DNA from 2 places in the Paenibacillus sp. NMA1017 genome. Region 1 is predicted to be linked to the other one. Evidence: riboswitches for the same ligand, from Rfam matches in the RefSeq annotation. Region 1 holds a riboswitch; the other holds the start of a gene.
What was found. Region 1 has a riboswitch for ZMP and ZTP ahead of AC5ELV_RS11515 (TIGR01440 family protein). Riboswitches for the same ligand answer to the same signal wherever they lie in the genome.

Region 1 (14,910 bases):
CTGACGGCGCTTCTCCATAACGGAAAAGAGAGGGCCGAATGCATAACGCGTCAGTAACCAGTACAAGATCAAAAATGCAATGATTGTGAAAACGATACTTGTCCAATTTAAACTCAATTGAAGTCACTCCTTTCCGGTGAACGTCGGTTCTGGATCTTTCATGTTCAAACGAACAAAGAAGGCGCGGATGGCTGTGCCTTCCCCGCCAAACCTTGCTTCCATTCAATTAAGCACCTGCGTAGAAAATGAATGCCAGAACGACCCCGATGATTGGCAGGGCTTCGACCAGACCTACACCGATAAACATTACCGTTTGCAACGTTGCTTTTGCTTCAGGCTGACGAGCGATACCTTCAACTGTTTTACTTACGATCAGACCGTTACCAATACCTGCGCCCAAAGCGCCCAAACCTACTGCGATTGCAGCTGCGATATATGCCCAAACTCCCATTTTAAAAATCCTCCTTAGTGATGTGTATTTGTATTGTACATGTATTTGCAGTTAAGAGCGAAGCGTACTCCTGAACTTAACTAAAAACCGGAAAACAAGCTTGTCTAATGCTCTTCTTCATGCGTGTCAATGGACTGCGAAATGTATACAAACGTCAGAATCGTGAAGACGAACGCTTGAATACTGCCGACAAAAATACTGAATCCTTGCCAAACAACGAGTCCCAATACGGAAGCAATCCAGCCTCCTACACCAAGTGCTGTCAATTTCAGCAGAACACTGATCAAAACTTCGCCGGCAAAAATATTACCGAATAGACGCATACCATGTGTCAACAGTTTTGAGAACTGCTCAATCAAGTTAATTGGCAAAAAGAATGGAAATGGCTGAACGTAATGCTTGAAGTAAGCTTTAGTATTACGGAAGATCCCCAGGAAATGAACCAGGACAAAGATCATCAAAGCGAGTCCAATAGATACCCCTGCATCTGCAGTAGGTGATTTCCACCAGCTGATGCCTACATGGGCAGCTTCGCCCGGGTGAGACGCCTGTGCTTGTTCTAACGCTTCTTTGACTGGAATGATTTCATGTCCAAATACTTGGGCACTTTGCGCATTATCAAATTCGGTCACAATCCCGAATGGTAAGCCCAGCATATTACCCACGAAGATGAACATGATCAGCGTCATCCCCAAAGAGAGGAATGGCTTCCCTTTTTTCAAATCCATCGTGCTGGTAATCAGTCCTTGAACGAATTCTACGACCCATTCCATAAAATTTTGCAGCTTGCTTGGATTGTCCACAGACAAATTGCGCGTTGCAGCAAATGCCAGTCCAAATACAATCGCGCAGGTCACAACCAGCATAATAATGACGGACAAGTCAATGTTAAACCCGCCCAATTGGATAATCGGTGATTCATGCAACATGTTTTCTCACCCCTTTCTCAGTTGAGCCATCATTTTTCCTGAAGCGCGAATATGATGCCTATAATTAACAGAAGAAATTGCCCAGTCACCAGGCTTGCCATTACAGCGATCTCATGGAAATAGGCCGGAAATTCTATTGCCAGCACCACTGCCAAAATTGAGGTCCCTAATCGAACGCCAAAGCCAATACCAAACACTCTCTTCTTTCTTTCACCGGCGGCCGCACTCGCAACCTGTCGAATTTTGTAGGCCATATACAGCACATTTAGACAGCTTACTCCCGTTCCCAGAATGATTCCGTGAGCAATGTCACGATGTTGGGGCATGAAGGCGGAGACCAGGAAACACAGAGCCATAATACCAAGCGCTACGATCCATAACATTTTTTGCATACGGGTCATCTCATTCATGGTTATCCCTCAATACCTTTCCGATCACAAGGGCAATACTTAATGCGCCTACAACCAAGCCTGCGAGAACGCTTACGCCAATCCAAATTCCGGAGCCACCAAGCTTGGCATCAAGCCATTTTCCTGCATAGAAACCACCCAGTGTGCATACAGCCAAATCAATGCCGATAGCGCTCACCAGTCCTATAGCCTTAAAGGCATTTCCGGTGTTATTTCGGTTGTTGTTTTGCTTGGAAGGTTTGACCACTTTTCCATGTCACCCCTGCAATTCCAGTCCATTTTACTTAAATATAAGATACTTTGTCAATTGAGATATTTTAGTGCCCTAAAGTATAAAATCAGTCGACAAAGCATCTTAAAATGCTGTATCCCTTGGTAACCGTACAGTTTAACTGTATGCTTGCCTTGTAAAGAATAATTATATCGGACGAACACCTTTTGTGAACATTGTGTGAAATTCTTCTGGACGTTCGGATTGCACACCATAATGGTGCAAAATCGCATTGACAATTCTTACTGATGCTTGTCCATCGCCGTAAGGGTTCGCTGCCTGACTCATAGAATCGTACAATGCTGAGTCTGTCAAAAGTGCCTTGGTCCGATTGTACACGTTCTCTTCGCTCGTACCCACCAGTTCCAAGGTGCCCGCTTCAATTCCTTCCGGTCTTTCAGTCGTATCACGCAGCACCAGAACAGGTACTCCGAACGAAGGCGCTTCTTCCTGAAGCCCACCGGAATCCGTAAGGATCAGATGTGTATGTGGATAAAAATTGTGAAGATCCACGACATCCAGCGGATCAATCAGCTTAATACGCGGATGGTTGCCTAAAATCTCAAATGCAGGTTCCTTCACAGCCGGACTCGGATGAACCGGATAAACAATAGCGATATCCTCAAACTCATCTGCAATTCGCTTAACTGCATTAAAAATTTGACGATGCGGTTCCCCTTGGGATTCCCGGCGATGTGCTGTCATAAGAATCAGGCGTTTGCCCTGAGCCCAGTCCAGTACAGGGTGCTCGTAATCCTGGCGAACCGTATACTGAAATACGTCAGTCACTGTATTGCCTGTAACATATATTCGCGATTCAGGCTTATTTTCCTTCCGCAAATTTCCAGCCGATAAAGAAGTAGGCGAGAAATGCAGATCAGACAGTACGCCTGTAAGCTGACGGTTCATTTCTTCAGGATATGGAGAAAGCTTGTTCCACGTCCGCAAACCCGCTTCCACATGCCCTACTTCAATCTGCTGCATAAAGGCTGCATAGCTGGCGAGGAAAGTGGTCAGCGTATCGCCATGAACCAACACGATATCGGGCTTGGCCTCACGCAATACAGGTTCCAGACCTTGAAGTACCCGCATGGATATTTCATTTAGTGTCTGGCGATCCTTCATTACGTCCAGATCATAGTCAGGGTGAATATTGAAAACTTCCAGAACCTGATCAAGCATCTGGCGATGTTGAGCCGTAACGCATACCACGGACTCGATATGCTCCGGGTGACGCTGCAGCTCCAAAATAAGAGGAGCCATCTTAATCGCTTCCGGACGCACACCAAAAATTGTCATCACTTTGATTTTGGACATTTTCTGTTGAACCCCTTTTCATAATAAATGTCCGCTTCACAGATCTTCCTTATTCAGAAAAACGACCTGTCATAACGTCCATAGATTTTGCCGAACCGCCAAAGGCAGTCTACTTGGTTCCGTACAAGCGGTCTCCCGCGTCACCAAGACCTGGAATGATGTATCCATGATCATCCAGACGCTCGTCCAGTGCAGCGACGTAGATGTCTACATCAGGATGCGCATCCTGCACAGCTTTGACTCCTTCAGGAGCAGCAATCAGATTCATCATTTTAATTTGAGTGCAGCCTCTCTTTTTCAACACATCAATCGCCGCAATTGCCGAGCCACCCGTTGCAAGCATCGGATCAATCACGATCAATTCACGCTCAGTTACATCTGTAGGCAGCTTCGTATAGTATTCTACGGGTTGCAGCGTCTCAGGATCGCGGAACAGTCCCACATGGCCTACCTTTGCTGCAGGCAGCAGCTTTACTACGCCATCCAACATACCCAAGCCTGCACGCAGAATCGGAATAAGACCCAGCATACGTCCTGAAATCACTTTACCTTCTGTCTCAGCAACCGGTGTCTGCACCGTAATGCTTTCCAGCGGGATATCCCGTGTAATTTCATAGGCCATCAATGTTGCTACTTCATCCACCAGCTCGCGGAAATCCTTGGTGTTGGTCCGCACATCGCGGATAAATGTAAGTTTGTGTTGGATCAAAGGGTGATCGCAAACCACCAGTTTCGCCATAATATATTCCCTCCGGTATTATCGTCACGTTCTTTCGCGCCAGCATATTGAACTATCCTGAGTCGAAAGGATCTATGTAACCTATTTGTACAAACCAAATAAGCACAGATGCAATGCGTGCCTGTAAATCCTGTTTATTATAACATTCCCTTGATTGATTTAACACCTGCCACCACAACCTTTTGTCAAGGGAAAGATATGACATGTAAAATACTTAATAGGACCGCTTTACGTGTGACTTTCGTCACATAAAACCAAATTAAAAGGCTCTGACGGCACTTGACCATCAAAGCCTGCCGGCTTTAAACTTCCTGCCCGAGCATAGCCTTTGCTTCCTCATGCAGCGGTATTCTTTTATCTATACTTCAAATTGTCCCATGCCCCCTGAAATTGCTGAAGCATTTCGTCCTTCGTGATAACCCCCGCAATATAGGCTTGCATACTACTGCTTAAATCCTGATTCAGTCCCTTCGGGAAGCGTTGGAAGTTCCAGCTCCATATCTTGCCTTCCCTCACATGCCGAGATATTTCTGCACCTAGATCACCTGTCGTCTCGTCACTAGACGTGATACTTTTGAAGGCGGGGACAAACTTAAATTCCTTGGTGATATATTGCTTGCCTGTTTCTGATGTGACCAACCAATTGAGGAATTCTTTGGCCTCCTGCTTCACAGGCGAATTTTTATTGACTACCCAGTTCGAGGCCACTCCCACAGCCAGTTTGTCTCCAGTGGAAGAATCATTGTCTATGGGCGTAGGAAGAATACCCAAATTCAAGTTAGGATTAATTCCATCCATTTGCGGCTGCGTCCAGTTCCCCTGGTGCATCATAGCAGCCTTACCTGTCGAAAACAGTGTCACTTGTGTATTGTAGTCCGTCGTGAGCGGATTGCGGTTCCCATATTTTAAAGTCAGGTCAAGCAACTTCACCCACTGATCGAACACGGGGTTACCGGGGATGCGAGCCGTTCCTTTGTTTAAATCCTCAATATAACTTTCCGGGTTCGGCTGCCTGGCAAATGGGATATTGATAAAATGGTTCCCCAGAACCCACCATTCCGCATACCCGTTAGCAAAAGGTATAATCCCTGCCGCTTTCAGTCGCTTGGCAGCCTCCTCCAGTTCATCTATCGTCTGAGGCAGTTTGGTTATGCCCGCTTTTTTGAACAAATCTTTGTTATAAACAAATCCAAATCCTTCCAGGTTCATAGGCTGTCCATAAATCTTACCGTTAACCGTCATCGGCTTACGAGCGAAATCGTCCAGATCCTTCACCCATGGCTGATCCGACAAATCCTCCAAGTACTCCAACCACGTATCGCGGTCCTGGTAGCCCTCATTTGTAAAAATGTCTGGCTGATCGCCTGATGCGAATTTAGCCTTCAATGAAGCACCGTAGTCCGTACCCCCACCGACAGATTGGATATCCAGCTTGATGCCAGGGTGCGTTTTTTCATATTCTGCCTTCAGCTTATTTAGCGGTTCCGAAATCTCTACTTTGAATTGATAAATGTGTATTGTTTTCGTCTCACTCTGTTGAGCCTTCGTATTTCCACAACCTGCAAGTGTACATACGAGCAGTACCATCAAGGAGATGACAAGTAACGCTGTTTTTTTCATCTGTTCTCCCTCCCTTCAGCCTTTGACCGCACCGGCTGCAATGCCAGAAACGATGTATTTTTGCATCACCAGAAAAAACACAACAATTGGTGTGATCCCCAACACCAGTGCTGGCAGCGCCAAGTCCCATTGCTTGGTGTACTGACCAAACAACATATAGGTTGCAATCGGAATGGTACGCAGCTCAGGATCATTCAAAATGAGTGAAGGCAACAGATAGTCATTCCAGATCCATAAGGTATTCAAAATAAGTACGGTTACGAACATAGGCAGCAGCAGTGGACAAACGACGCGAAAGAACACCCCGTACCGGGAGGAACCGTCCACCCTTGCCGCCTGCTCGATCTCAATAGGTACCGTTTTAATAAAGCCATGAAAAAGAAAAACGGATAAAGGCGCTCCAAAACCCAGATAACATAAGATCAGTCCCGTTATACTGTTGTTCAAGCTCAATACGTTGGACACTTCCATAAGCGGCAACATAATCGATTGAAAGGGAACTACCATCGCAGCCACAAGCAAACCGAATAGGAACCGATTAAAAAGAGTGTCATGCCGAACCATCTGGTAAGCGGCCATCGAGCTGATTAGCAGCAAAAGCGCATTACTGACGATCGTGACAATCAGTGAATTCCCCAGTGCTGTGGGAAAGTTTATTTTATTCCAGGCGTTAGCATAATTTTCAAAACGGAAGGTTGTCGGCCACGAAGCGGAATGGGCCAAAATGTCGCCAAAGGATTTAACGGAGTTTACGAGCAAAAAATAGAACGGAACCAGAAAGATCAATCCGATCACAATAAGCAATATTTCAGCAGCCCATGTGCCCAAACGATAGTTTGACGTTTTTCCCATTACATTTCGACCTCCTTTTTCTTCGTGAGACGCACCTGAATGCTGGTAATGATCGCAACGACCACAAAGAAAATCATAGCTTTAGCAGTCCCCAATCCAAGTCGATTATTTGTAAACGCTTCATTATATATGTCCAACGCTACAGACTCTGTCGACTTGAAAGGTCCTCCCTTGGTGAGAGCCAAATTCAATTCAAATACTTTAAAGGACCAGGATATCGCCAGGAACAAGCAGACGGTCACCGCTGGCATAATAAGCGGCACTACAATATGACGCAAAATCTGTCTTCGGCTCCCGCCGTCGATTTGAGCCGATTCAATCAGGGCATGCGGGACATTATTTAACGAGGATATGTAAATAACCATGAGATAACCTGCATATTGCCATACAAACACAATGACCGTTCCCCAAAAAGCAGTTGGCCCATCACCCAGCCACGGCAGTTTAAAAAAGGAAAGCCCCGTCGCCTCCCCTACCGCAGAAAAGCCGCGTACAAATATAAATTGCCAGATGAAGCCGAGCAGCAAGCCGCCAATCATATTGGGCATAAAAAATACAGTTCGCAGTGCATTACGGGTACGCAACGGTTTGGTAAGTGCATAGGCTAGGAAAAAGCCAATCAGGTTCGTCAGAATGACACCACATACGGTAAACCGAACCGTAAACCAGAATGCATTACGGAAATCTGGATCATCCCTAAAAATATGAACGTAATTCCCTAGTCCGAGCCATCGGATATTTTCAGATACTCCATCCCAGTTCGTCATGGAATAATACAGCCCCAGCAGGAACGGAATGACCATAATCAAGACGAAAAACAACGCCATCGGTCCCACGAATACGAGCTGCTGCAATAATTGCGCGGATTTTCTTTGACTCAATGCAAATCACTCCTTTGTCGTAGATATGAAGGAAGCGCGCACGCATAAACCCTTACTGTAATCGCTTATTACCCAAAAATGTAAGTTTCGAGTCGTTCGGAAGCAAAAAAAGGCTGTTTTCCTCCGGTTTACGAAGGAAAACAGCCTATACCATAAAGATTATGAATGTGGATGAATTAGTATTGAGTTCCTGGATAGATCGGGAACTTGTCTGTCAACTCGCCAACCGCTTGGCTTGCTTTGGACAATACAGTATCATCTTTCGGGTTTTTAAGGGTTTCAGCAATGATTTTACCGATTTTGACCATAGCCTCTTCATCCATCCCACGAGATGTTGCAGCAGGTGTACCAATACGAATCCCGCTGGTTACGAATGGACTGGTCGGGTCAAAAGGAATCGCATTCTTATTGACTGTGATGCCCACGGAATCCAATACATGCTCCGCTTCTTTACCTGTGATATTCAAATTGCGCGTATCCAACAGCATCAGATGGTTATCCGTACCACCGGATACAATGTTAATCCCTTCAGCCAACAGTGTTTCAGCCAGCACCTGTGCGTTGCGAACTACGTTTTGCGCATAGGTCTTGAACGATGGCTGGAGCGCTTCACCCAAAGCAACCGCTTTGGACGCGATCACATGCATCAGTGGCCCCCCTTGAGTACCAGGGAAAATAGCTTTATCAATCGCTTGCGCCCATGCTTTGCGAGTCAGAATCAGACCCCCACGCGGACCACGTAGCGTTTTGTGTGTCGTTGTTGTTACAAATTGGGCATGCGGAACTGGACTTGGGTGAATTCCCGCTGCCACAAGACCTGCGATATGTGCCATATCCACCATAAACAGAGCACCTACATCATTGGCAATGGAAGCAAAAGCTTCAAAATCAATAGTACGCGGATATGCACTCGCGCCAGCTACAATCAGACGAGGACGATGCTTGAAAGCTGCCTTGCGCACTTCATCGTAGTCGATACGGAAGTTGTCTTCGCGTACACCGTAAGCAGCAAAGTTATACAACAAGCCGGAAGCGTTAACCGGACTTCCGTGTGTTAAATGGCCACCATGCGCCAGATTCATACCCAGTACAGTATCTCCAGGTTTGAGAGCTGCCAGATACACCGCCATGTTTGCTTGCGCTCCAGAGTGAGGCTGCACGTTAGCATGCTCAGCGCCGAACAGTTCTTTTGCGCGGTCACGTGCGATGTCTTCAACGATATCTACATGCTCACAGCCACCATAGTAGCGTTTGCTCGGATAACCTTCAGCATATTTATTCGTCAGCACGGAGCCCATGGCTTCCATTACTGCTTCACTGACAATGTTCTCGGATGCGATTAGCTCGATATTGTGGCGTTGTCGTTTCAGTTCAAGTCCCATTGCTTCCATTACTGCTGGGTCACTTTTACGCAGGTGTTCCATCATGATTGATTACTCCCTCTCCATAGTCAATTGTTGGGTATACAAGCAAACGCCTGCTCCTTTGTTGGGTATCTCATCATCATTGCAAAAAAAGATTAGTACAAACATACCGCCATGCCAAATGCTAATCGCAGTTTCCGCCGACTTCTTGCTCCAGACTATACACTGCCCGTTGTCCACCAATAAGTGGAGGACGAGTGAAAGCCGCTGTCACACGTGCTTCGCCAATCCAGCGAAGGCTTGGGCGAAACGGAACAGCAATGGGTCGCAGATGCATGCCAATCAGCGTTTCGCCAATGTCTATCCCGGCATGAGCCTGCACGTTCGCCGCCAAACACGCGTCGCTCATAGAACGATAGGCGACGGTAGCCATAGAGCCTCCTGCTGTACGAACAGGAACAGCTGCAACCTCCAGCAGTCCCAATCGCTCCAGCACAGCCCGTTCAACGACCAACGCCCGGTTCAAATGCTCACAGCATTGAAACGCCACATCAAAGCCATACTCCCTGCGAACGGACTCTACTCCAGACAACAGTTGCTGAGCCACATCGAGCACTCCCGCCGTACCAATCCGACTTCCAGCCACTTCACTTGTGCTAACGCCAATAACCAGCAGGCGACCAGTCTTGAGACTGGCTGCTTCTGCGATTTCCCGCACAACAGAAGTAGTCTGTGCTTCCAGCGAAATCTCATGATCTAATTGTTCCACCATTGGAACCTCCTTTGGTTGAACAGCCTCTCAGAGACTAGGCACGGTTTAATGCCCCAAGTTCAACACACACTCTCTCCTGATCACAATCTGACTATATTATAGCCGATGTTTCAGTTTTCGAGCAGAAAAAATGGAAGAACCTTTGAAGGAATCAACTCTTAGCTAAAAACCTGACATAACTTGTATATGAAAAAAGAGCAGTCCACACCTATGTGGAATTGCTCTTTTGCCCAGGCGACCGGCCGTATATCCAATGCTCCATCGTGGTTAATCCCACTTTTGTCGCCAGTTACATCGGATTCTCATTTTTCCACCTTATCTTAACGGATTAACCGCCGAAAATCAACAGATTCCGTACAAAATAGATGAGTGATACCAATTTTATTCGGAAGAAGCCTTTAGCTTGTCCAGCAGCTTATGCAGCGCCGTACGGATTTCCGCAGCTGTGACATCGTAGTCTTCTCGCGAACCGCCAAACGGATCTGAAATATCAAAGCCCGGAATCCGTTGGTGTAATTCAATCATTCGTTCACGCTCCTGCGCCGATAGCTCTTGTCCGAGTGAAGCCATCAACTGCTGTGAAGCATATAAACCATCCAACTCTTGTACATCATTCAACACCGCATCCCGGTTCTCCACATATTCCTTAAGCGTAAATACTTTGCCCGCCGTTTGGGGAAAGCGCTGAATTACGTGCTGTTTATGTCCTTGCGTCAAGGTTAAGATCAGATGCGCCCACCCGGCAAGCCCGTCGCTCAAAGGGGTTGAGGTGATCTGATCGGATATATCGTGATCACGTAGAACCGCCTCTGCATGTCGGGATATCGGCGTGCCTTCCATCGCTGCCACTCCCGCAGAACGCACTTCCAGTTCTAGTCCATGCTCAGCAGCCAACTTACGCAGCATCCCTTCAGCCATTGGACTGCGACAGGTATTCCCTGTGCATACAAATAAGATATTCTTCAACGTTTTCACCCCCCGTATGTTAAAAAATATATAAACAGTATTTTACACTGTCTGCGCTAAAATCAAAACATAAACATAAAGCCGAATGCCAACAAAATGGCACCACCCACTGCTTCCCCATAATCTCCTAGATTGCGGCTAACCTTACGACCCAGCAGCAGACCCAGCATCGCCATTGCTCCCCCGCAAAAACCAAACGCCAGAACGGACAGCACCAGATCACTCTGGAACATCCCCAGTGACACTCCTACAGAAAATGAGTCAACGCTCACCCCAAGTGCAAACAGCAAAAGGCCTAAAGGCGAACGATGATCCAATACCTGTACGCCGTCCCCTTTAAAGGAATTATACACCATATGCCCGCCCAAAAGGATGAGTAGTCCCCCTGCGAAGTAGGCCGTCACATGACCTAATAAAGAACTCATATAATGGCCTGTGAACATTCCCAGCAATGGCATCAGAATGTGAAAAAAGCCAATGACAGTACTGATGCGCAGCACGTCTCGCAGGCGTATCCCCTTCATGCCGATCCCTACGCCCAGCGATAACGCATCCATTCCTAGCGCTACCGCCATGATCAGAATCGTTACAACCTGCCCGGCATGGGCAGAGGCTGCCAGCATACTCCATCCCTCCATTATCCGTCTGTTCTTGTACACGTTATGCGGACAAGGGGCAAATCAGTACAAGCATCACTGAAAGTACCCAATACCGAGACGAGGAGGGAGGAAAATTCAATATAAGAGGCTCTGATTCGACAGAAGCTACAAGCGGACGATTCGGTGGCCTGCCGCTTTAAGCAGGCGGTTCATGACGGCGTCTCCCAATCCTTTCGGCGGACAGGATTCCGCCAAAATGTAGGTGACGCCGTCCTCGTCGCAGCGGCGCAGCACGCCGTACAGGCGCTGCGCTGCCTCATGGAGCGCGTCCAGCTTGCCTAGCGTGTAGACGCGTTCTCCGGCGTAACCGGCGGCATGCTCGTCGAACGCGAGCACTGCCGTGCGCTCCCCACGCGCGGAAGCCTCCGCCAGCGCGGCGCGAATCCAGCACGTCACCTCAACGGACGACGGGCCTTGTACCACGCTCAAGCGGCCTCGCGGCGCGTAGTGCGTGTACTTCATGCCCGGCGAGCGCGGCGCCGGGCTATCTGCGTCTTCCCCGGGCGTAGCAGCCAACGCCGGGTCCAGCACGACGGCGCGAGCAACCGCAGCGAGCTGCTCAGCCGTCACGCCGCCGGGGCGCAGGATGGTGACGGTTCCGTCGTCACCCGCCTGCACGACCGTGGACTCCAGCCCCACCCCCGTGGGACCTCCGTCCAAAATGCCGCCGATGCGACCCTCCAGATCCTCCCGCACATGCTGTGCAAGGGTGGGACTGGGTCTTCCCGAACGGTTGGCACTTGGCGCAGCCAACGGACAACCCGCCTCAGCGATCAAACGAAGCGCTATCGGATGATCTGGCATGCGCACACCAACCGTGTCCAGCCCGGCTGTCACACGTGATGACAGTGCCTGCGGCACCACTGGCAATACGAGAGTCAGCGGTCCCGGCCAGAACATATTCATCAGCGCCCGGGCTGTATCGTTTATTTCTGCTACCAACCCCTCTAATTGATCAGCATCAGAAATATGTACAATGAGCGGGTTATCGGAGGGACGCCCTTTGGCAGCGAATACCGCCTCCACCGCTTTTGTACTACGAGCATCGGCCCCCAGGCCGTACACGGTCTCCGTAGGAAAGGCTACCGTCTCGCCAGCTTGGAGGAGTACGGCAGCCTCGCGTATGCCCTTTTCCGCCGCGATCCGAGTCTGTTCAGCCCAAGTTTCGTCAGAAACACCCCCGTCAGTGTTGTTCACAGGAACCAAGCATCTTACATCCCACCATTGGGTATGGGAAGACTTCAATGCCTGGTTCAGCTCGCAATTTTCCTGTTCGTCCAGCTTTTGCTCAGGTTTTTCCTTTTGCACAAAATCTCCGCGCAAGTCTTGCAATTGATTCGATTTATCGCTCATATCAGATCATCCCATATCTTATTGTCATATACAGGCCAGTGATTTCGCTTGATCCTATAAGGCTACTTTGAAAGATCAGTTTATTTGGCTCTGCCATGTGTATATCTATCGTAAGCTCCATTATAGCATATGGGGAAACTTACACTCCTCAACGTTTAGGCAAACAAGCCACTCACCCAGCTACACAGTCCCGCAAGTGCATCCCACAGAAAAAAACGCACTTCCGGCTCCTTGTCAGTGGCATTCGTCCGACTATCTCCGTGATCCGTTTTTGCTGATACCGTTTGTGCCGTTGCTTCCCCACTGCCTGCATCAATAAAGCACAGCGGAGGAAACAGCACGCACCACCAATTTTGACCTTTTCCTTGCCCCAGCGTAACCCGAAGCGCTTCATAATTCCCTGCTGGGTAGACCAGACCACCGTACATCTTCGTCGGGAAAGGTACGCTCGCCAGTTCCACCTGATGATCATATGCAATGCCGCGACGAGCCAGTTCCGTACCTACCAAACGGTCAATTTCAGGTAAATGAGCACCAATCAATGATCTAGCTTGATCTAAGCTTTGCGGGTTTTCCAGCTCACTCACCCAGGCATTCATCTGCTGCACAATGGCGTCCCGTATTTCACGCTTAACCAGCTGATCCTCTGGGCGATCCGAATTGGCCAAAATACGCAGTCGAATGGAGTCATGTGGAATCACATTCAGCCCTGTTGTAGTCACTCCTGAAGCTAAGGTTCCTCTTGTTCCAGTGGTCATAGCGGCATCCGTTTTTTGACCTTCCCAAGACATCATTAATATCGAAATACAAAATAATATCATTGCAGCTTGCTTTACCCAACTTCTCATCTTCGTCCCCCCAAACCCAAACTCTATCATGTCTATCAGTTTGTCCGGTTTGGGAGAGTCTAAACCTATGAGTCTTGTAAAATATTCATAACCACTTTACAGATTTTTTTCAATACACCCTCAAATCATGCTACATCAAGCTTCTGACCCTCGCCGAGGAATATAAAAAAGCCCAGATTTCACAATCTGGACTCTCGGCGTTGCACCATTTCAACTCACACAAATACCAATCAGTATCTAGCCACAATCCACCTGTACTAGGCTTTTTTCGCCTTCGTCAAGCTCAATCTGGAAGGCTGTGGCAGATCATCCTCCAGCTCTTGGCCGTGCACCTTAATACTCATAACCAAGCCGATACTAGCCATGTTAATAAGCAACGAGGTACCACCATAACTTATGAACGGGAGCGTAATCCCCGTAAGCGGCATAATGCCCAGAAACGCACCAATATTCTCAAAAATCTGATACAGCAACATGGACACAATCCCGACAATAATATACGGTCCGGCGCGATCCCGGCATTCCAGCGAAATCAGGATCATTCGATGAATCAAAATAAAATATAGCAATAGCAGCACTGAAGAGCCTACAAAGCCAAATTCCTCCGCTACGACCACAAAAATAGAATCCGCATACGTATAAGGAACACGCCCGGACTGTACCGAGGTTCCTTGCAAAAACCCCTTGCCCATCATCCCGCCAGAGGCTATCGCCAGCTTGGCATTTTTGGTATGATAAGACGCCTTCGCAGTTGCCTCTTCTGGTACCAACCAAGGGTCCAAACGCTCTACCCAGTGACTACGACCAATCCCCTTCATAAAGGAATCAATCTCATCGTGAAACGAAATATAAGCTTTGATCCCGCCGCCAACGGCGACTGCAAATACGATGAATCCGATTAATGCATGAGATGCCTTCACATTACCAATCCAAAGCATACCGATGACGATCACAATGTAACCGAGCGCATTACCGAGGTCATTTTGTGCCATAACCATGGCAAACGGGACAAAGCTCACCAGAGCGACTGGAAGAACATCCTGAATAAAATACAGCTTGCTCTTGCGCTTTTTGATCAGCATATAAGTCAGAAAAATGATTAGAACCAACTTGAATACCTCAGCAGGCTGAAGATTCAAACCACCAATTTTCAAAAAGCCCTGAGAGTTGTTAACCGTCCCGCCAAAAAATCCGAGACCCAACAGGAATATTCCGCCTCCATATACGTACAGGGCTTTTTTAATGAATATCCGAAAATCGACCATCGCTAAACCCAAGATCGCCACAAAACCCAATATATAATACCCGATCATCTTCTGGTAGTCATTGCCGTGCTCTGCCAAGTTCGTAGGGCCCCTACCTGCGCTGTATACCGTTATGATACTAATCGCCATGAGCAAAACCAGAATAAAGATAACCGGACCGTCAATTTTTTTCAATTTCTGAAGCATGATTTCCCCCTGAGCCGTTTCTCGGTC
Region 2 (14,910 bases), on a different contig from region 1:
TGATTTTAGAAAGGCATCATACACTTTCTCTCTGCCTTGCATCACGTCAGCTGGTAATTGTTGCACGTTCTCCATTATACTCTTGATATAATCGGAGGAGGCTACCATATCTTCAGGAAGTCTAGAGAGAATGAGTACAAAATGGCTGGCTGTTGGCAGTTGTTTTTGGGCCCCCCAAGAGTAAGGCAGTAGCTTCTCACGCATAGCTTTACTCTGAACGACAACAAATTTCCAAGGTTCAAAGCCAAACGAGCTTGGAGATAAACGACCGGTTTCAAGAATAAAGTCGAAGTCAGAATCGCTAATTTTCTTATGACTATCAAATTCCTTCGTTGCATGTCTGAACTCGTATGCAGATAAGATTTGATCTTTAGTAGTAGCTAAGGTTTCCATCGTTATTCCACTCCTTATGGATGTTGATTAAAATTGACGCTTACCAAGTGACATGCTTAATATTAGAATATACATGACCGTTTTTGAAGTACGCACATTAATGTGCTGTAGTATATAAAATGATACTAAGGAGGAGAAAAGCCTATGCGTAATCGGAAAGGCGGCTTTGGGGAATGTACCGCTGGAAATGATCAGGCGTGTCCAGTTGAGTTCACGCTGGACGTGATTGGGGGTAAATGGAAAGGGATTATTTTATATCATCTCATGTATGGGACTAAGCGATTTAGTGATTTTCGGCGGATCTGTCCGGGGATCACCCAGCGTATGCTGACACTCCAATTGCGCGAGCTGGAAGAGGATGGTGTCGTTCACCGTGAAGTATACCAGCAGGTTCCGCCTAAGGTTGAATATTCTCTCACCGAATTCGGAAAAACGCTGATCCCGATTATTAACCTGATGAAGGATTGGGGAGAAGAATATAAAACAAAACAGCGATCACCAGAAAGCAGTCTTCAGCAACCTAGCCCCAATGTGTAGGTTTTTGAAGACGGCTCCACGAAAAAGACCTGGCCATCACTTTGGCAGGTCTTTTGGTTTATTAAAAAGGAATGTGCAAAGTTCGTTTTTCGGTTGACAGCAAGGACGACGCTTGATATATTTCTTGCGATATTGATAATCATTATCATATGTATCGGAAGATCATCTGCACAATATATAGGGGGCTAATCAGTTGAAAAGAAAATCGTATTTTATGATGACAGCTATGTTACTTGTATTGACTGTATTCATCAGCGCTTGCGGCGGAAATAATAATGGAAGTAATCCGGCTTCATCTTCAGGAGATAAGCAAGAGTCGGCTTCTACTGGAGAGACGAGAAGTTTTAAAACGGTTAAAGGGGATATTCAAATTCCGACCAAGCCACAGCGCATTGTAACGGATTTTTACGGTGGAGAATTGCTGTCCGTGGATGCTAACGTGGTGGGTGTAGAGCCAACTGCGTTTCAAAATCCTTTTCTGACCGATTTGCTGAAGGAACAAGGAACCAAAGAGGTGGGTGATCCGACCAATTTGGAAAAGACGTTGGAACTCAAACCCGATCTGATCGTGGTTATGAAGGATACGAATTATGAGGCTTTGTCAAAAATCGCACCTACCTTGTACATTCCGTACGGTACGACGACTAATATCTATGACACGGTCAAGCTGTTCGGTGATATCGCCGGGGAAAAGGAGAAGGCTGAGCAATTTATTGCTGCATTTGATAAAAAGGCCGCTGAAGGTCGCGCACGTCTTAAAGGTGTGATTGACGAAAAGGCAACTTTCGGTCTGTATGAGCTGACGGACAAGCACGCACTTTGGATCTTTGGCGACAATGCGGGTCGCGGCGGACAAGCCGTGTACAATGCGCTCAAACTGAACATGCCAAAGAAAACAGCTAACTCCAAGGAACAAACGGTGCAGCTTTCGATGGAGGTGTTGCCGCAGTATGATGCAGATTATATGTTCCTGACTACGTATGACCCGGAGAAAAAGGGTGACGCACTCAGACAACTGAAGTCGTCTGCTGTGTGGGGGAATCTTCCTGCGGTGAAGAACAATAGAGTGTTCTTTAACGATTTTGATACGTACTATCGCTACGATCCAATCGCTATTACAGGACAGATTGATATGATCGTAGATATGCTGGTCGAAAGAGAAAAAGAGAATAAAGCTAAATAATAGGTGTGAGATTCACATGGATAAGCACTTCACTACACGGACAGCTGACCGGGGTGAGGTGCTTTTTTTGTTAGATTACTGAATAACTGAATAACAAAAAAATGACAATACGAAGTATAATAAGCCAATATGTGATCTTTCTAATCTTTTTCAAGAGAGTAGTAATGCGGAGATTAACAAGGAGGGAGTCTATTGGAAACATTCTCGACAAATGAAATCATTCAGGTTGACCTAATGGAAGCATTTCATCAATTCTTCGGTTTAAATATAATTGAATCTGTTCCCATCCAACGAGGGTGGTTAAATCTAAAATGGAAAATCACCACGAACAATGGGACTTTTTTATTGAAACAATATAATAAACAAAGATATAAGGATTATAATTTTGATGATCTTTTGAGAGCGTTTTCTCAACAAGAAAGATTGCATGGGCTTGGTCTGGCGTGTCCACGGTTATTTAATCATGAGGGGCAAGTCTTTATGGAATCTGAGCGGAGAGAACGCTTCCTAGTGATGGAATTTTGCTCAGGGACGTTGGTCTCACCAGGAGAGGCTAATATTCACCAATTATATGAACTTGGCAAGGCAACTGGAAAAATGCATCGCTGGTTAAACGACGGGACGCTCAGAAGCAAAAGTACCACGAAACTTGTGCTTTCCAGCCGTGAGGAACGTTTAGCCCATTGGGATTCAGTATGGAAACAAGCGGAGGAAGCCGATAAAAAAGAGCTTTTGGCTGATATCGAAACCCAGCGTAAAGCAACAGAAATGATACATATCGAGATGATGGATGCACATTCACCTGGTTGGGCCCATCGTGACCTTTGGGCGGACAATGTTCTATTCAACGATGATAAGCTCAGTGCAATTCTGGATTTTGACCGATTGGATTATGACTATCCACAGTTGGATATTGCCCGAGCAGTTATGTCTTTTGCCTGGGATAAGCAGTTAAAACTTCCCCTTGTTTCAGCATTTATGGTGGGGTACAGGGAAGAGCATACGATGGTAGAGGGCTGTTTAACAAGATCATTACAATGGCTGTGGTATATGGAAAGTGTTTGGTGGATCAACGCCAACATGGACGAACATTCTGTGCCTATCCGATTCGCTAAAGAAATGAACTGGCTTGCTAGAAATTATAAAGTTCTGCCTGACTTATTAGCAGATATGTAGGGGTTATCTAGATGGAAAGCAGAATGGATTTATAAGCGTCAACCAAAACGAATAAGAGATCGCATATTTATACGCAGTATATAGCATAAAAAACCAGTCCATCATGAATCATGTTTGGACTGGTTTTTTATTTGCTGTTTCGTCGTAATTTTGATAGTATCTTCTTTTTGTATCCAATTAGCTATTTCTTTTGCAAGTACGCAGATATGTTGGTTAGAACAGGTTAAACACGGCTATAATCAGATTAATTTGCGATTCGACTGCGCACGGTCAATAAGGTTTGCTCTTTAATTTGTCCGATTTCACGGATGAGTGCGGCCGTTTTGGCCTCGTAGGATTGTTTGACATCCAAGTCCTTTAACGAGGCAAGGTTAATGTCAACGGTAAGCAGGGCAGATTGAGCGGCGGCTTCGAACAGAATCGCGCCGATGCCGAGATCCGAAATCACATTTTTATTGGACATTTCCACAATGTTATACGCTTGCGACAATCCGTCTCGGCATACTTCCAGCAGGCGCATGGGTACCTCAATGGCAGCGATCACCGCTGTCTGTAAGGAATGAGTACGATAGCGCTTTTCTTCGTCTGTTTCCTTGGGCAAACGCAGCGCGGTCATGTACTGTTCAAAGGATTGGATGTCTGCGACCATTAATTCCTCACAATGTGTAGACAATCTTTCCATGCTGCTAATGACGTTCGTGATTTGTTCATGGATGTGCGCGTATTTTTCTCCTTGTGAAAGGTTGGCGGTCATGGAGGTCATAGCCGCGCCTAGGGCCGCAGACAGTGCGGATACACTTCCTCCGCCGGGGGTAGGCGCTGCACTTGCAGCTTCTTTCAGAAAATGTCCGATGGAATGATTCCACGACAGTTCACTCATGAATAGACCACCTCTCTGGAGTAGTGTTGCAGATGAATTGCTTTGAGCAGATTTTTGTACAAAATCGCAGTCGTTAAGGTGCCCACACCGCCGGGAACCGGAGAAATGGCATGCACCTTTTCCCCAACGTCTAAAGCGGCATCTCCCACTATTTTTCCCTCTAGCGTCTCATTAATTCCCGCATCTACTAAAATCAGACCGGGATGAACCATATCCTGTGTAATCACATCAGGGCATCCGACTGCGACGAAGGCAATGTCTGCATGGCTTAGATGCTCTGCAATATCACGTGTACCTGCATGACAGGCGGTAACGGTGGCATTTTCTCTTTGCAACATGTGGAAAAGGGGAAGTCCCACTGTCTGTCCGATGCCCACGAGTGTAACATTTTTGCCTGCCAATGTGTGACCGTAATGCTTAAGTAGCTCGATACAGGCTTGAGGTGTTGCGGGATATAGTCCGGCGTCACCTGTTACGGTAGCCAGCTTGTTATCAGGTGTAATTCCATCAATATCCTTGTAGGGGGCGATGGATTGTTTAATAACGGAGGCGGAAAGATGTTGGGGAAGCGGCAGTTCCAGCATAATGCCATGTACATGGGATGCATCGTTCAGGCTGCCGATCAGGTGCAGTAGCTCGGTTTCGCTAACATGACGATCAAACGTATGGAGATGAAATGAGATGCCCAGCTTCTCTGCTATTTTTTGCTTGGTCCGTGCATAGTATGCAGATGCCGGATCGCCTTCTACCAATAGGGTTGCCAGATGGGGACGGTGTCCTTGCTGCTTCATTTCTTCTACCTGTGAACGGATCGTTGCATATACTTGCTCAGCTGCTTCTTTGGATTTCATGATAATAGCCATAGTCCGAGCCTCCTCTGAATTTATCGCATAATGAAATCAACAGGGTGTCATGGTCTTGTAAAACGAAAAAAAGTATTTGCACAAGGTCGTCAAGACAGACGAATCCTCTGCAAATACTTCTCCCAGGCGAACGGTACGCTTTTTTTGTATGCTCCCTCGTGGTTCATTCCACTGACTTCGCCAGTCACATACAGCGTTATTATACCTTATATTTTAACAAACAATCATCAGAAAAGAAACCCGCGAACATTTGGAAAACGGGTTATGTTACTTGTCTATATGACAAATGTCATATACACGAACTGACGTTTATGACTACAGCGCCTACAGCGTTCTCCTTATACTGAGATTAGATCAACATGTACGCCTAACAGAATCAAGGTATAGGCGTCATTTTAAAGGAGGATCATAATGAGTATGACACAACTCCCATTAGCCCAATTGAAAAAAAATATGGCTCCCTACGAGAAGATAAACACGAAATCCAGCGTTCTGCAACTCATTAACACCTTGGGTCCACTGATTTTATTATGGTATGCCGCCTATCTCAGTCTGTCGGTATCGTATTGGCTGACCCTTCCGCTTACTATTATTGCTTCCGGGTTTGTTATACGAACGTTTATCATTTTTCATGATTGCGGTCATCAATCGTTCTTCAAAAGCCGCAGGCTGAATGACATTGTGGGCACAATTACAGGTGTTATTACACTTTGCCCGTATGACCAATGGAAAAATAGCCACGCGATCCACCATGCAACCAGCAGTAATTTGGACAAACGAGGTACAGGTGATATGTGGGTGCTTACGGTGGAAGAGTATGTAGAAGCTTCTGCATGGACACGACTAGCTTATCGTATATACCGGAGTCCATGGGGTATGTTCGGACTCGGTCCGATCTACACTTTTTTGATTTCCTATCGCTTTAATACAAAAACGGCGAAACGTAAGGAAAGAATAAATACGCATGTAACGAATATATCTCTAGTTTTATTGTATGCACTGTTGTGCTGGGCCATCGGCTGGCAAGCATTTGTTTTAGTACAGGTACCTATCTTTTTTGTATCGGGTGCGCTCGGTATCTGGTTGTTTTACGTACAACATCAGTTTGAGGATTCTTATTTTGAGCATGATGAAGAGTGGAGCTATATTAATGCAGCCGTAGAAGGCAGTTCTTACTACAAGCTTCCTAAAGTATTGCAATGGATTACGGGCAATATCGGATTTCATCACGTTCATCACTTGAGTCCTAAAGTGCCAAATTACAATTTGGAGAAAGCACATGAAGCGACACCGTTACTTCAAAAGGCGACCACGATCACAGTGAGTAGCAGTCTGCAATCTTTGAAGTTCCGACTTTGGGATGAAAATACGAAAACCTTTTTGACCTTTAAACAAGTGAAGCCGCTCCTCAGCAAACGTATTGCAGTTACGAAACCCATCCCTACACCTGTCGTAGGAACAGAAAGTAAATAACTTGTACAAAACTCTTCTGAAGAGATGTTGAAAAATTACAGTTTACTTTGAGAAATCTAAAGGGATAACATCCTTTTGGATTTTTTTGTATATATTGAAAATGCAGTACTTTCATTTTTTGTTTTAGCAAGCGCTATTGACAAATCGATCGTCAACCTATACATTCTATATATCGAAACGATATATTTCGATTATATATATATAACTTAGCTACATGTAAACAGAGATAAGTTCCCTTTGATTTCAGAAGAATAATTCACTATGCCAGGAAAGAAGGAATAGATTTTATGTTGATTTATGTAATACTTGGGTTCCTCTGCGAAAAGGATATGACAGGATATGAAATCAAGCAGAAGATGACGATAAGTACTTCCAACTTTATTGATGCCAGCTTCGGAAGCATATATCCTATGCTGAAAAAAATGGAAAAGGGGGAGCTTATCACGTATGAAGAAGTGGTAGAGGAAGGCAGATTCAAAAAATCATATGGTATCACGGAAAAAGGAAAGAGTGAATTTATAGAATGGTTAAAAACACCATGTACTTTTTCCCCCTTTAATTATGAGTATTTAAATAAGCTTTTCTTCTATAAATATCTTGACGAGCTTGAGGTTGTTCGATTGATTGCCAGCTTTCAAACTACTGTTGCCTGTGAATATAACAAGCTTGCCTTGATAGAAGAGAAGCACGTTCATCAGATGGGTGTATATGAGCACGCGACGTTGATGTTTGGCAAAGAATATTTTCAGATGATTATGAATTGGCACGATGAACTCACAAGAAAAATTACAGGAAAGAAGGATAATGAAGATGAGAATAACAAAGAAATTTAAATTGCAGATTGCAGCTAAAAATGTGGATTTGTACAAATGGGTAACTGAGATGACTCCAGCTGAATATGAATCATTTTCAAAAGCTCACAAGGCAATGGGCAGTTATTTTGAAAATGGTGAATTCCATATGGTTAATGTGGAAAATATGGGGAATGAGATGATTGTTCAGCACTATCAATTAAAAGAGCACGCAGAGGATCATTTACGTTTCTACTCTGACAAGACTGAAGCATATATATGGCGATGGATACCCGCCATTGTTGGAGTTCCATGGGAAATGAAGATCACGCCTATTGATAACAACTCTTGCGAATTTAGTTGTACGATTGGAGCGGACTTTCCATCTCGGCTACTGGCTTTTGCAGCATGGATAAATGGTTTTGGTGGATTCTTTATGAGAAAACATTTAGCCGATGAGGGCGGAAAATTTGCTGAAGATATAGAAAAGAAATTTAATAACGTCAGGTATGTATAATTCATGAACGAGCTGATCAGAAATATAGACCAGTCCTATTTCAAAGCGCGATCTGGTGCAGTGGGTACACCCCCAGGAAAGGCTTCACCTTTGGTGCTTTCAAGCAGACGAGACCAGTGGTATGATAAGATAAGGGATATAAGTCATGTGAAGTAGAAGAGGGTGGGCAGGATGCAAAAATGGTATCAGATATTCCAAAAAAATACGGGACTTAGCCCTTATGTGTGGGTCGTCTTTTATATCCTGCCCTTTTACTATTTTAGCTCTTCATCTACAAGTCATATTATTCTGGGTACTGCTATTATTTTGGTGTTTTTTGCTTGTTATGTACTGGCTTTTGTGTCGAAAGGCTGGCTCATATATTTTTGGACCAGTGTACAGATTGCCATATCGATTACCATGACACTGCTGTTCAGTTATATGTATTTTTCGATATTTATCGCCTATCTGATCGGTAATATTAAAAGTAAGGCTGCATTTACGACGCTGTATATTATTTTAATGGTTATTACGATTGGATTGATCAACTATGGTTTTGTTTCTGAGAATCCCGTATTTATTAAACAGATTCCTTTTATCCTGCTCAATCTGATCGGTGTGATTCTCCTTCCGATTACGAATTTTAATCGCAACAAAAGCGATCGGCTCCAAGTCCAATTAGAGGATGCCAATAAGAAAATATCGGAATTGATTAAGCTGGAGGAACGGCAAAGAATTGCGCGTGATCTGCATGATACCTTAGGTCAGAAGCTGTCACTCATCGGGCTGAAGAGCGATTTGGCGGGCAAACTGATGGATCAGTACCCGGAGCGGGCTCATGTCGAAATTAACGATGTTCGTCTCACGGCGAGAAGTGCGTTAAAAGAGGTACGGGAAATGGTTACTCAAATGCGCGGCATGCGACTAGAGGATGAACTGCTACGTATTCGGCAGATTTTAAAGGCTGCTCACATTGAATTGGCCTTGAAGGGCGACCCGAAGCTGGAACATACATCATTAATGAATGAAAATGTACTTAGTATGTGTATGAAGGAAGCGGTGACAAATGTGGTTAAGCACAGTGGAGCCACCGCTTGTTCCATCACGATTGAGCCGTCTCGTAAGGAATTAACTCTTCGGATTCAGGATAATGGAGTCGGTATTACGAGAGAACATGGAACCCTTCGTGGAAATGGCCTGCAAGGTATGAAGGAAAGGCTCGAATTCGTGAACGGATGTATGGAGCTGCGTTCAGATCAGGGAACGACCTTGGTCATTAAAGTGCCCAATATCCCTGAAAAGCCGAACGAGGAGGTGGGGCCATGATTCGAATTGTTATCGCGGAGGACCAGCGTATGCTGCTGGGTGCTCTAGCTTCCCTGCTGGACTTGGAAGAGGACATGAAAGTAGTCGGAAAAGCAAGCAACGGGGAAGAAGCTTTAGAACTGGTGAAGCTGCATCAGCCCGATATATGCATTATGGACATCGAAATGCCGATAAAGAGTGGATTAGATGCGGCTGAGGAACTCAAAGGCTTGAACTGCAAGGTGTTGATTTTAACTACGTTTGCCCGCCCCGGGTATTTTGAACGAGCGATCAAGGCGGGGACACACGGTTATCTGCTCAAGGACAGTCCCAGTGAAGAGCTGGCTTCCTCTATTCGCAGTATTATGGCAGGTCGGCGTATTTATGCCCCGGAACTGGTCGATGATGCTTACGCCGAAGTCAACCCGCTAACAGAGCGTGAAAAGACCGTTTTGGCGCTCATTGCTGACGGAAAGAACACAAAAGAGATTGCTGGGGAACTGTATTTAACGACAGGGACGGTGCGCAATTATATTTCAGTCATTCTTGATAAGCTGGGTGTCAGTAACCGGATTGAGGCGATCACACGTTTTAATGAAAAAGGTTGGTTTAAATGAGAAACAGGGACGCTATGAAGCAAAATATAGCGCTCTGTTTTTTTGTTTTATCCATAGATTTGGTATGCCTTTAGCGTACTACCTTGTGATACAATAGGATAGTTGTCCACAGGATGGACTGGAGTACAAGGAGGAGCAGAACCGCATGAAACAAGCCCCATTTATAGCCGTTGAAGGGCCCATCGGAGCAGGTAAAACGACGTTAGCTTCGATGCTTTCAACCGAGCTACATTTGCCGATAATCAAAGAGATTGTTGAGGAGAACCCATTTCTCGATAAATTTTATCAAAATATAGATGAGTGGAGTTTTCAGCTGGAAATGTTTTTTCTCTGCAATCGGTATAAGCAGTTGGAGGATACCGGTCTGCAATATATCGAGAAAGCTCAGCCCGTTATTTCTGATTACCATATCTACAAGAATTTGATTTTTGCAGAACGTACGCTTAAGGGTGTGAAGCTCGAAAAATATCGTCAAATCTATCATTTGCTCACAGATGATATGCCTAAGCCGGACATTATCATTTATATCAAAGCAGATTTGGATACCTTGCTGGGGAGAATTCGCAAGCGTGCGCGCTCTTTTGAACAGGAGATGGACCCCGCCTATCTGGAGCAATTGATCATAGATTATGATAAAGGCATGCAGTTTCTCGCTGAACAGTCCCCTTCCCCTCGTATATTGACCGTGAACGGGAATGAAATTGATTTTGTAGAAAATCAGGCACAATTTAAACAAATTGTTTCCGATGTAAAGGAGCTTATATAGTGAATAATTACAACATTCCTGCGAATGCCCTGATTACGGTAGCGGGCACAGTGGGTGTAGGTAAATCCACGCTGACCGGTGCTTTGGCCGGACGCCTTGGATTTAAAACCTCTTTGGAACAGGTCGATCATAATCCCTATCTGGAGAAGTTTTATCACGATTTCGAGAGATGGAGCTTTCATTTGCAAATTTATTTTCTCGCGGAACGTTTCAAGGAACAAAAGAATATTTTCCTGTCTGGTGGAGGCTTTGTGCAGGATCGTTCTATTTATGAGGACACAGGCATTTTTGCGAAAATGCATGCCGATCAGGGAACGATGAATCCTACCGATTATGAAACGTATACTAGCCTGTTTGAGGCGATGGTGATGACACCGTTTTTCCCGCATCCTGATGTGTTGATCTATTTGGAAGGCAGCTTGCCCTCCATACTGAGTCGGATTGAGGAGCGCGGCCGTGAGATGGAGATCCAGACCGAGCGTTCTTATTGGGAGCAAATGCATCGCAGATATTCCAATTGGATTAACGAATTTGATGCCTGTCCTGTACTGCGTCTGAACATTGATGAGTATGATGTACACGACCCTGCTTCCATGGATACCATTTTGGAAGAAGTAGGAAAAGTGATATCAAAAAAATAGAGATATAACCCCAAATAAATAACAGGGACTGTGGTACAATCAGTATAAATTAAGCTGATAGACCGCAGTCTTTTTTTGTCGAATGAACATGTTGAAGCACGAGATATGACTAACGGTATAGTGGACAAGATTAGGCTGGAATGCGAGAATAGGTACATATGAATTGTAATGACTCACGGGAAGGATGGGATACTGTGATGCGTTTTGGTATTGTTGGAACCAACTGGATAACAGAGAGGTTTATTCAAGCTGCGATGGAGACGGACGAATTTTCCCTGACGGCGGTATACTCACGCACAGAGGATAAGGGCAAAGCTTTTGCTGACAAATATAACAGCCAGCCGGAGGTTTTTACAGACCTGGCGCAAATGGCCGCAAGTGATCAGGTCGATGCCGTATATATTGCCAGCCCCAATTCCTTACATGCGGAGCAGGCGATCTTATGTATGAATCACGGAAAGCACGTGTTGTGTGAGAAACCTTTTGCGTCTAATGCAGCAGAGGTGAAGAGCATGATCGAAGCCGCGCGCAACAACGATGTTCTGCTGATGGAGGCCGTTAAATCCACACTTATGCCTAACTTTAAAATAATAAAGGATCATATGTATAAAATAGGCCGGGTTCGGCGTTATTTTGCAAGCTACTGTCAATACTCCTCACGCTTTGATGCTTTTAAGCAAGGTAAGGTATTGAATGCGTTTAATCCGGCCTTTTCTAATGGTTCCTTGATGGACCTTGGCGTGTATTGTTTGTATCCTATGGTGACTTTGTTCGGCAAACCTGAGGAGGTTCGGGCGGTTGGTGTACTTTTATCCTCTGGTGTCGATGGCGAGGGTAGTATCGTGATGAAGTATCCGGATATGGATGCTACCGTCATGTATTCCAAAATTACAGATTCCTATCTGCCTGCTGAAATTCAGGGTGAGAATGGAACGATGGTGATCGACAAAATCAGTCAGCCCTATGAGGTGAAAATTCATTATCGGGACGGCACGATTGAGGATCTGACCAAAGCTCAGACGCGTGAGCCCATGTATTATGAAATTCAGGAATTTATAGATCTGATCAAGAGTGGTGAACGTAACAGTTCCATTAACTCCTTGGAGTGTTCACTTACAGTCGCTGAAGTGATGGAGGAGGCAAGACAACAATTCGGCCTTCGTTATGAAGCAGATTTGAAAAATACTTCTGCACATTAGTCAGTGGAATGATCGAAATTGCAATGCACAAAGGGCTGCCGATTTTGCAAACTTTGCAAATATACGGTTAGCCTTATTTGGCTTTGTAGCCCTAAAAGTGTAAGCAATTGTGATGACAGGAGTCAGAAGGCTATATTCATTTTTTATTGACAGATTCTCCTTCTTGTCTTAAGGTGTTAACAATGCAATATGCAGTTAAATAATCCCACCTTCGGTCAAACGAAGATTAGGGAGTTTTTTTTAGGACATAAATCCGATTAAATCCACCGGATTACTAAAAAGGGATGGAGGAATACATACATTGTAGACGTAAGGAGGAAGCAGTTTGATAAAGTTTGAACAAGTTAGCAAAATATTTACCTTACCCAATCGTAAAGTAAATGCACTCGAAGAGGTTTCGTTATCGGTTGAAAAGGGAGAGATTTTCGGCGTGATTGGCTTTAGCGGTGCAGGTAAAAGTACGCTGCTGCGGCTTGTCAATTTACTGGAACGCCCCTCAGAGGGACGGATTATCGTTAATGATCAGGATGTTACTCAGATACGACCCAAGGAACTAAGAAATTTAAGAAGGCGGATTGGGATGGTATTTCAGACCTTTAATTTGTTTAACTCTCGTACTGTATATGGGAATCTGGCTTATCCGCTAAAGCTGGCTAAATTGCCCAAAGCACAGATAGATGCTCGTGTTAAAGAATTGCTTCAATTTGTTGGATTGGAGGACAAAGCGGATTCCTATCCAGAGCAGCTATCTGGCGGACAAAAGCAGCGGGTCGGCATTGCCAGAGCACTGGCGAATTCGCCTGATATTCTCATCTGTGATGAAGCGACCTCAGCACTCGATCCGGAAACGACAGAAGACATATTGAGGCTGCTGAAAAAAGTGAATGAGAAGTACCAGATTACAATCTTGCTCATCACCCATGAAATGAACGTGATTCGCAGTATTTGTGACCGTGTGGCAGTGATGGAGAACGGTAGGGTGATTGAGCAGGGCAGTGTGTTCGATGTATTTGCCAATCCACAGACGAAGACGACGAAAAATTTTATTCGCTCTGTACTGAATGATCAGCTCTCACCCAAACTACTGAGCAAGATTCGGGAGCATCACGCTGGCCGATTGTACAGACTTGTTTTTCGGGGTGGAGCGACCAGTGAACCAGTGCTTTCTAGAGCGACACGGAAGCATAATCTGGATTATAACATTGTATATGGAAGTATTAATGAACTACAGGGAGCGCTGTTCGGAAGTTTAATTGTCGAGTTAATCGGTGCTGAAGACGAGGTTAACAAGGTCGTGGAAGAACTGCGAACGACGGTGGAAGTCAGGGAGGTCGTCGATCATGAGAGTTAATTGGGATACGTTTTGGCTCAAGATAGTGGAGGCTACGGGTGAAACGCTTTTGATGGTCGTTGTCACGCTGTTTTTTGCCACTATTCTAGGACTTATGATTGGTTTACTGCTGTATGTGACACGTAAAGGGAGCTTGTTTGAAAACAAATTTGTGTTTCTGTTTCTAAACCTGCTGATTAATATTATCCGCCCGATTCCATTTATCATTTTTTTAGTGGCGATTAGCCCCTTTACGCGTTTAATCATGGGGACCACGATTGGAACCTCGGCGGCAATTTTCCCAATGACTATTGTAGCGGCCTTTGCTGTAGCGAGAATTGTGGAAAATAATCTGGTCTCCATAGATCCAGGCATGATAGAAGCTGCCAAGGCGCTGGGAGCGACTCCATTTCAGATCATCACGGGTGTGTTGATTCGGGAAGCGCTGGGACCTTTGATTCTTGGGTTGACGTTTATTACCGTAGCCTTGATTGATTTCTCTGCCATGGCTGGTACGGTGGGAGGAGGTGGCCTTGGGAACCTGGCAATGACTTATGGTTATCAACGATTTGATACCTCGGTCATGATTGTCACGATTGTTTTGCTGATTATTTTTGTACAGATCGCCCAATATGCGGGGAACTACTTGTCTCGTAAATTTCTACGGCGCTAATGGGAACAGAGTATTATACATAACGATTAAAGGGGAAATGAAAATGAAAAAAATATTTCGCTTGGGTTTACTAGCTATTCTTAGTGTAGCGGTTCTATCTGCTTGCTCAGCTAACGGATCGGGCTCAAATGAAAATGGAAAAGTACATGTTAAAATCGGGGTTTCAGGATCTGAGGACACGTATTGGGATGTACTCAAGAAGAAAGCAGAGGCTAAAAATATTGAAATTGAGCTGATCAGTTTCTCGGATTATACATTACCCAATAAGGCGCTCGCCAATAAAGAGGTGGATTTGAATTCCTTTCAACATTTGGCCTTTCTCAGTCAGTTTAATGTAGAAAATGATGTGAATATCGTCCCTATTGGTGCAACGATTATCGCTCCGATGGCACTGTACTCTGAAAAATTCAAAAACGTATCGGATATTCCTGACGGCTCCAAAATTGCTATACCGGATGATCCCTCCAATCAGGGACGGGCTTTAAAACTGCTCCAATCTGCCGGGCTGATTAAGCTGAAGCAGGATGCAGGCCTGTATCCGACCACGGATGAAATAGAAGGTAATCCTAAAAAGCTGGACATTGTCC

Region 2: it holds a riboswitch for ZMP and ZTP, as region 1 does, so the genes downstream of both, AC5ELV_RS18850 (bifunctional 5,10-methylenetetrahydrofolate dehydrogenase/5,10-methenyltetrahydrofolate cyclohydrolase) here and AC5ELV_RS11515 (TIGR01440 family protein) in region 1, are expected to answer to the same signal.

The regions. Positions count from the first base shown of each region.
Region 1 covers NZ_JBZXYR010000003.1:565,530-580,439, reverse strand. The annotation lists gene atpF (F0F1 ATP synthase subunit B) at 1-117, opposite strand, end outside; gene atpE (F0F1 ATP synthase subunit C) at 227-451, opposite strand; gene atpB (F0F1 ATP synthase subunit A) at 556-1,380, opposite strand; gene AC5ELV_RS11555 (ATP synthase subunit I) at 1,410-1,790, opposite strand; gene AC5ELV_RS11550 (AtpZ/AtpI family protein) at 1,783-2,037, opposite strand; gene wecB (non-hydrolyzing UDP-N-acetylglucosamine 2-epimerase) at 2,209-3,378, opposite strand; gene upp (uracil phosphoribosyltransferase) at 3,488-4,117, opposite strand; gene AC5ELV_RS11535 (ABC transporter substrate-binding protein) at 4,472-5,737, opposite strand; gene AC5ELV_RS11530 (carbohydrate ABC transporter permease) at 5,753-6,589, opposite strand; gene AC5ELV_RS11525 (carbohydrate ABC transporter permease) at 6,589-7,470, opposite strand; gene glyA (serine hydroxymethyltransferase) at 7,647-8,897, opposite strand; gene AC5ELV_RS11515 (TIGR01440 family protein) at 9,019-9,606, opposite strand; ZMP/ZTP riboswitch at 9,828-9,909, opposite strand; gene AC5ELV_RS11510 (low molecular weight protein arginine phosphatase) at 9,988-10,572, opposite strand; gene AC5ELV_RS11505 (manganese efflux pump MntP) at 10,635-11,195, opposite strand; gene AC5ELV_RS11500 (L-threonylcarbamoyladenylate synthase) at 11,337-12,584, opposite strand; gene spoIIR (stage II sporulation protein R) at 12,740-13,432, opposite strand; gene AC5ELV_RS11490 (FtsW/RodA/SpoVE family cell cycle protein) at 13,690-14,883, opposite strand.
Region 2 covers NZ_JBZXYR010000008.1:91,064-105,973, reverse strand. The annotation lists gene AC5ELV_RS18875 (NAD(P)H-dependent oxidoreductase) at 1-393, opposite strand, end outside; gene AC5ELV_RS18870 (winged helix-turn-helix transcriptional regulator) at 538-930, shown strand; gene AC5ELV_RS18865 (ABC transporter substrate-binding protein) at 1,124-2,113, shown strand; gene AC5ELV_RS18860 (phosphotransferase) at 2,306-3,289, shown strand; gene AC5ELV_RS18855 (cyclodeaminase/cyclohydrolase family protein) at 3,534-4,169, opposite strand; gene AC5ELV_RS18850 (bifunctional 5,10-methylenetetrahydrofolate dehydrogenase/5,10-methenyltetrahydrofolate cyclohydrolase) at 4,166-5,032, opposite strand; ZMP/ZTP riboswitch at 5,146-5,230, opposite strand; gene desA (Delta(5) desaturase DesA) at 5,444-6,505, shown strand; gene AC5ELV_RS18840 (PadR family transcriptional regulator) at 6,793-7,338, shown strand; gene AC5ELV_RS18835 (hypothetical protein) at 7,316-7,813, shown strand; gene AC5ELV_RS18830 (sensor histidine kinase) at 7,985-9,118, shown strand; gene AC5ELV_RS18825 (response regulator transcription factor) at 9,115-9,714, shown strand; gene AC5ELV_RS18820 (deoxynucleoside kinase) at 9,860-10,480, shown strand; gene AC5ELV_RS18815 (deoxynucleoside kinase) at 10,480-11,121, shown strand; gene AC5ELV_RS18810 (Gfo/Idh/MocA family protein) at 11,319-12,320, shown strand; gene AC5ELV_RS18805 (methionine ABC transporter ATP-binding protein) at 12,646-13,671, shown strand; gene AC5ELV_RS18800 (methionine ABC transporter permease) at 13,661-14,323, shown strand; gene AC5ELV_RS18795 (MetQ/NlpA family ABC transporter substrate-binding protein) at 14,367-14,910, shown strand, end outside.